DNA from 2 places in the Enterobacter sp. R4-368 genome. Region 1 is predicted to be linked to the other one. Evidence: predicted binding sites of a transcription regulator. Region 1 holds the regulator's gene; the other holds the start of a gene.
What was found. The regulator sigma-54, encoded in region 1, starts transcription at its own class of promoters, with help from an activator protein. The targets are predictions, from matches to a motif close to GTTGGCACANNTTTCGCTNT.

Region 1 (3,416 bases):
GCCTATCTGGAACAGCTGGATAGCAATATCACTGGTGACAAAATCACCTATCTGGTGAAAGAGCAGAAAATGCAGGCGTTCAGCGACAAAGGCAAACGCGTGACCACCGTTCTGGTTCCGTCGCAGTTACAGGATAAGAGCAACAAACAAACCCCGGCTCCGGCGCAAAAAAAGAGTAACTAATTCGTTATGGCAACATTAACTGCAAAGAATCTCGCCAAGGCTTATAAAGGCCGCCGCGTAGTTGAGGATGTCAGTCTGACCGTCAACTCTGGCGAAATCGTCGGGCTGCTTGGCCCTAACGGCGCAGGGAAAACCACCACCTTTTATATGGTGGTGGGCATTGTGTCGCGTGACGCGGGTAACATCATTATTGATGATGAAGATATCAGTCTGCTGCCGCTGCATGCGCGTGCGCGCCGCGGTATTGGTTACCTGCCGCAGGAAGCCTCGATTTTTCGCCGCCTGAGCGTCTACGACAACCTGATGGCCGTCCTCCAAATCCGCGATGACCTGACCTCAGAGCAACGCGAAGATCGCGCCAATGAGTTGATGGAAGAGTTTCACATCGAACATCTGCGCGACAATATGGGTCAATCGCTCTCCGGCGGTGAACGTCGCCGTGTGGAAATTGCCCGCGCGCTGGCGGCGAATCCGAAATTTATCCTGCTGGATGAACCGTTTGCCGGCGTTGACCCAATCTCGGTTATCGATATTAAACGTATTATTGAGCACCTGCGTGACAGCGGCCTGGGCGTGCTGATTACTGACCATAATGTTCGTGAAACGCTGGCTGTGTGTGAGCGTGCTTATATCGTCAGTCAGGGGCATCTCATTGCGCATGGAACACCGCAGCAAATCCTTGAAGACGAACACGTTAAGCGCGTGTATCTTGGGGAAGACTTCAGACTCTGATAGGGTAGGGTTTATTGACGTTTTTTGTCGGAGAGTGCTGCTCTGAATATGAAGCAAGGTTTGCAACTAAGGCTCAGCCAACAGCTAGCCATGACGCCACAACTGCAACAGGCCATCCGTCTGCTGCAGTTGTCCACGTTGGAACTTCAGCAGGAACTTCAGCAAGCGCTGGAGAGTAACCCATTGCTGGAACAAACTGACCTTCATGAGGAAGTCGATAGCCAGCAGGTTCAGGAAAATGACGGTCTGGATACCGTTGACGCTCTCGAACAAAAAGAGATGCCGGATGAGCTGCCGCTGGATGCCAGCTGGGATGAAATTTACACCGCAGGTACCCCTTCCGGCAGTAGCCACGACTACATCGACGACGAATTGCCTATCTATCAGGGCGAAACCACGCAGTCATTGCAGGATTATCTGATGTGGCAGGTAGGGCTGACCCCCTTCTCTGACACCGATCGTGCTATCGCAACCTCCATTGTTGATGCCGTTGACGAAACAGGTTATCTCACCGTTTCGCTGGAAGAAGTGCTGGAGAGCATGGGCAATGATGACGTGGGGCTTGATGAGGTCGAGGCGGTGCTTAAACGCATTCAGCGCTTCGATCCCGTTGGCGTTGCCGCGCGGGATCTGCGCGATTGCCTGCTGATCCAGCTCTCGCAATTCACCAAAGAGACACCGTGGTGCGAAGAAGCTCGGCTTATCATTAGCGATCATCTGGATCTGCTCGCCAACCATGATTTCCGCACCCTGATGCGCGTGACGCGGCTGAAAGAAGAGGTGCTGAAAGAGGCGGTAAATCTGATCCAGTCTCTGGATCCGCGCCCTGGCCAGTCGATCCAGACCAGCGAACCGGAATATGTGATTCCGGATGTTCTGGTACGTAAACATAACGGTCGCTGGACGGTGGAGCTGAACTCCGACAGCATTCCACGTCTGCAAATCAACCAGCATTATGCCTCGATGGGCGGCGGCGCACGTAACGATGCCGATAACCAGTTCATCCGCAGCAATTTGCAGGAAGCAAAGTGGTTGATCAAAAGCCTCGAGAGCCGCAACGATACGCTGTTGCGCGTTAGCCGCTGCATTGTTGAGCAGCAGCAAGCCTTCTTTGAACAAGGCGAAGAATTTATGAAACCGATGGTGCTGGCCGATATCGCCCAGGCCGTCGAGATGCACGAGTCGACGATTTCTCGTGTAACGACCCAGAAGTACCTGCACAGTCCTCGCGGCATTTTCGAGCTGAAGTATTTCTTCTCCAGCCACGTCAATACCGAAGGTGGTGGCGAAGCCTCCTCTACCGCTATTCGCGCGCTGGTGAAGAAATTGATCGCCGCAGAAAACCCTGCAAAACCGCTGAGCGACAGTAAGCTGACGACCCTGCTTTCCGATCAGGGAATTATGGTGGCGCGGCGTACCGTTGCGAAGTATCGAGAATCTTTATCCATTCCGCCGTCGAATCAGCGTAAACAGCTGGTTTGACCCAACCGATAAGGAAGACACTATGCAGCTTAACATCACAGGACAAAACGTCGAGATCACTGATGCTCTGCGTGAATTTGTGACCAATAAATTCGCCAAGCTTGAACAGTATTTCGAAAGGATTAATCAGGTCTATATTGTGTTGAAAGTGGAGAAAGTGACTCACACCTCGGATGCGACGCTCCATGTCAATGGCGGCGAGTTGCATGCCAGCGCGGAAGGGCAGGATATGTACGCTGCTATCGACGGTTTGATAGATAAACTGGCGCGGCAGCTCACGAAGCATAAAGATAAACTGAAACAGCACTAATTGTCCGAGCGTCCGTCTGGCGCGTTGCACCCTACCGTAACCCGGTAGGGTGACTGGCTCTGGCGTCGCTCAGGTGAAATTATGATGAATAACGATTCCGCTCTTCAATTGAGCAATGTCCTTAACCAGGAATGTACCCGTAGCGGCGTTCACTGCCAGAGTAAAAAACGCGCTCTGGAAATCATCAGTGAACTGGCGGCAAAACAGTTAGGCTTACCGCCACAAGTCGTCTTTGAAGCGATCCTTACGCGCGAGAAAATGGGCAGCACCGGCATTGGAAACGGTATCGCCATTCCGCACGGTAAGCTTGAAGAAGACACGCTTCGCGCCGTTGGCGTTTTTGTGCAACTCGAAACGCCCATTGCCTTCGACGCTATCGATAATCAGCCTGTCGATCTGCTGTTTGCCCTGTTGGTGCCAGCGGATCAAACCAAAACGCATCTGCATACGCTCTCGCTGGTCGCCAAAAGGCTGGCGGACAAAACTATCTGTCGGCGCCTGCGCAGCGCGCAAAGTGATGAAGAGCTGTATCAAATCATCACGCAGACGGAAGGTGAAAGCGACGATGCGTAACGGGAAGGAAACCTTTTTATCAGTTGTACTGAGGAGAAATGGTTCATGGTCCTGATGATCGTCAGTGGTCGTTCGGGTTCAGGGAAATCCGTCGCTCTGCGCGCCCTGGAAGATATGGGTTTTTATTGCGTCGACA
Region 2 (3,416 bases), 560 kb from region 1:
CCCAGCGCCAGCAGCACAGGTTGTTGCAGCGCAAGGCCGGTGACGCCAGCGCCAAGGCCGAGCAGAATAATGCCGATGTTCTCCAGCGTGTGGTACGCCAGCAGGCGCTGGATGTTGTGTTCCATCAGCGCATACAGCCCGCCAATAAAGGCGGTAATAATGCCAAATACCAGCAGCGCAATGCCCCACCACAGCGGCGGTTGGCCGCCGAGCAGCGAAAGGCTCAAAATGCCGAACAAGCCGATTTTCATCACCACCGCGGAAAACAGCGCCGCCGCCGGTGCGGGTGCAGTGGCGTGCGCCTGCGGCACCCAGGCATGCAGCGGAATGATCCCGGCCAGCAGGCCAAAACCGATCACGCCGAGCAGCCAGATGTCACTGCCGAGCGCATGCGTACCGAGCAGTGCAAAATCCAGCGTCTGGTAACGCTGCCACAGCAGCCAGCAGGCCACCGCCAGCAGGACCGTACCGCAGCGGCCCATGACAAACCACAGCTTGCCGGATTTGCTACAGCCGGTCAGAAATACCGCGCTCAGCGCCATAATTTCCGCCATGATCACCAGCGCGCCGAAGTTTGCCGCGCTCACCGCGCACAGCGCGGCGACCAGCAGTAAGTTCATCAGCAGACCGTTGGCTTTCACCGCATCATGGCGATGCCAGTCAATGGAGAACAGGCTAACAAAACCGCCGCAAACGCCGAGCGTGATCAGCCATACGGCGCTGAGCGGCGTGACCAGGACGTGATATTCAATCAACGGCAGCGTGCCGCTCACGGTGACAGCGTCTGTTAATGCCATCACGCCGCAGGCCGCCGCCATTGCACAGCCGATAGCGCCGCCAAGCCCGGAAAAGAGACCGCTTAACACTTTGAACGGCATAAACAGATAGGCCAGCATGGCTGCGCAGGTAAGTACTGCAACAGCAGCGCTTAACAAAGAGAGGATAGTCATTTCGCGCTCCGGTTTAGCTGCGTATACAGCGATAAATCGCCGTAATCCGTGTTGAGGGTTTGCTCGCGTTTGCGACGGCTGGCTCTGGCGATATCCCGGTTATTGACCAAATGCAGCGCTTTGGTCGGGCACATCCGCACACAGGCCGGGCCTTCGGCATCGAAGTGGCAGAGATCGCACTTCACCGCAATTGCCCGCACGCCGGGCACCCAATCCAGCAACGTGCTGACACGCGCCGACGCAGGCGGCGCAGCGGGCGCTTTGGGCGAGTTAACATTGGCGGGAATATCCAGCGGGCGGCTACCGGAAAACTCAATCGCGCCGAAAGGACACGCAATCGCGCACAGCTTGCAGCTGACGCACAGGCTTTCATTTAACTGCACCGCGCCATCAACGCGGTTGATCGCGTTCACCGGACAAACGCCCGCACAGGGCGCGTCTTCACAGTGGTGGCACTGCTGCGGCGCGGACTCTTTTTCGCTGCGCATCACACGCAGCCGCGGCATCGCCTGCAGGCCATGCGCACGGTGCGTTTCGGCGCAGGCAGCCTCGCAGGTATGGCATCCAATACATAACGCCGAATCGGCAATTACAAAACGGTTCACCAGCAAATCCTCAGGTGATTCACCCTGGTTACGGGCGGTCATTTATGACGAAACGTGTCGCGCTATGTGTCACTTCGACACATGTCGACACCCAAACTCAGGCCAGCGCAGGCGCGTGCGCGTGGCTGACAAGCGTGGTGAGATTGACCGGCGTATCCGCTTCCATTGCGGCATACAGGTTGTCGTAAACGGCGGCGATTTTGCCGAGATAATGCTCCAGCACTTTTTCACGATCGCGCACGCTGAACGCGCCATCGACCTTGCCATCGCTGGAGAGCTGCGCTTTGGCAATCACGCGTCGCTCGTCGCTCTCTTTATTGGCAATCGCATATTCAATGGTGTGACCGTTAAAGCCGCCGGTCAGGGTGATATAAACCGTGAAGTGTTCGAACAGCACAAAGCAGAGTTGCTGTTCCGGCGCACAGCCGATAGCGTGATGCAACCGCGCTCTGGAGAGCGTAACGCCCTGAACTAACGCGTTACAGTAGCTTCGCCACTCTTCCTGCAGGCGGTGATGCCGCCCGGCAATATAATCTGCCTTTTCGCTAATTTCCCAAATCGTCATGTTTGCTTACCCGGTTAATGAAAAACAACGGCGGTAAAGCATCATCCATGCCAAAATTTAACCCATTGATTTAAAAGAAAATAAAAACAAAACGCTCACCCTTTCGACGTGTCATCTCGACATTGTCGACATCGTCACCGTGTCAAAACGCGGAATGGCACTCTTATTGCATTAAGGGCGCAAAGTCATCAGGAGGCGTTATGCACGAAATCACCCTCTGCCAGCGTGCGCTGGAAATTATCGAACAACAGGCGTCAGCAAACGGCGCGCGCCGGGTCACCGGCGTGTGGCTGAAAGTCGGCGCATTTTCTTGTGTAGAAACGGAAGCTTTAACGTTTTGTTTTGATCTGGTTTGCCGCGGCAGCCGGGCGGAAGGCTGTACACTGCACATCGAACAACAACAGGCGGAATGCTGGTGCGAGTCCTGCCAACAGTATGTGACGTTACTTACCCAGCGAGTGCGCCGCTGCCCGCAGTGCCACAGCGACCAGTTGCAGATTGTCGCCGATGACGGCATGCAAATTCAGCGACTGGAAATTGAGGAGTAAACAATGTGTACAACATGTGGTTGTCAGGACGGTAACCTTTATATCGAGGGTGACGAACATAACCCGCACTCGGCGTTTCGCGGTGCACCGTTCTCCCCAGCCGCTCGCCCGGCGCTGAAAATCACCGGTATCAAAACCGACGATTTTCGTCCCACGCAACTGGAACACGGCGACCTGCATTATGGTCACGGTGAAGCCGGTACCCACGCGCCAGGTATGAGCCAGCGCCGGATGGTGGAGGTGGAAATCGACGTGCTGGAGAAAAACAACCAAATCGCCGCCCGCAACCGCGCCCGTTTCGCCGCTTCGCAACACCTGGTGCTCAACCTGGTCTCCAGCCCCGGCTCCGGCAAAACCACCCTCCTTACCGAAACCCTTAAACGCCTGAAAGCGCGCGTCCCTTGCGCGGTGATTGAAGGCGATCAGCAAACCGTTAACGATGCCGCACGCATTCGCGCGACCGGCACGCCGGCGATTCAGGTTAACACCGGCAAGGGCTGCCATCTTGATGCGCAGATGATTGCCGACGCCGCACCGCGACTGGCGCTGGAAAATCGCGGCATTCTGTTTATCGAAAACGTCGGCAACCTGGTGTGCCCGGCGGGTTTCGATCTTGGCGAGCGTCATAAAGTGGCGGTGCTGTCGGTGACAGAAGGCGAAGACAAGCCGCTGAAATACCCGCATATGTTCGCCGCTGCCTCACTGATGCTGCTCAATAAAGTGGATTTGCTGCCCTACCTCGATTTTA

Region 2: hycA (formate hydrogenlyase regulator HycA) is a predicted target of sigma-54. The motif match lies at 2,156-2,175, and genes of this name have one in related genera.

What each region holds. Positions count from the first base shown of each region.
Region 1 covers NC_021500.1:2,471,701-2,475,116, forward strand. The annotation lists gene lptA (lipopolysaccharide ABC transporter substrate-binding protein LptA) at 1-183, shown strand, start outside; gene lptB (LPS export ABC transporter ATP-binding protein) at 190-915, shown strand; gene rpoN (RNA polymerase factor sigma-54) at 964-2,397, shown strand; gene hpf (ribosome hibernation promoting factor) at 2,420-2,707, shown strand; gene ptsN (PTS IIA-like nitrogen regulatory protein PtsN) at 2,789-3,280, shown strand; gene rapZ (RNase adapter RapZ) at 3,326-3,416, shown strand, end outside.
Region 2 covers NC_021500.1:1,914,155-1,917,570, forward strand. The annotation lists gene hycC (formate hydrogenlyase subunit 3) at 1-950, opposite strand, end outside; gene H650_RS09015 (4Fe-4S dicluster domain-containing protein) at 947-1,555, opposite strand; gene hycA (formate hydrogenlyase regulator HycA) at 1,653-2,120, opposite strand; gene hypA (hydrogenase maturation nickel metallochaperone HypA) at 2,321-2,668, shown strand; gene hypB (hydrogenase nickel incorporation protein HypB) at 2,672-3,416, shown strand, end outside.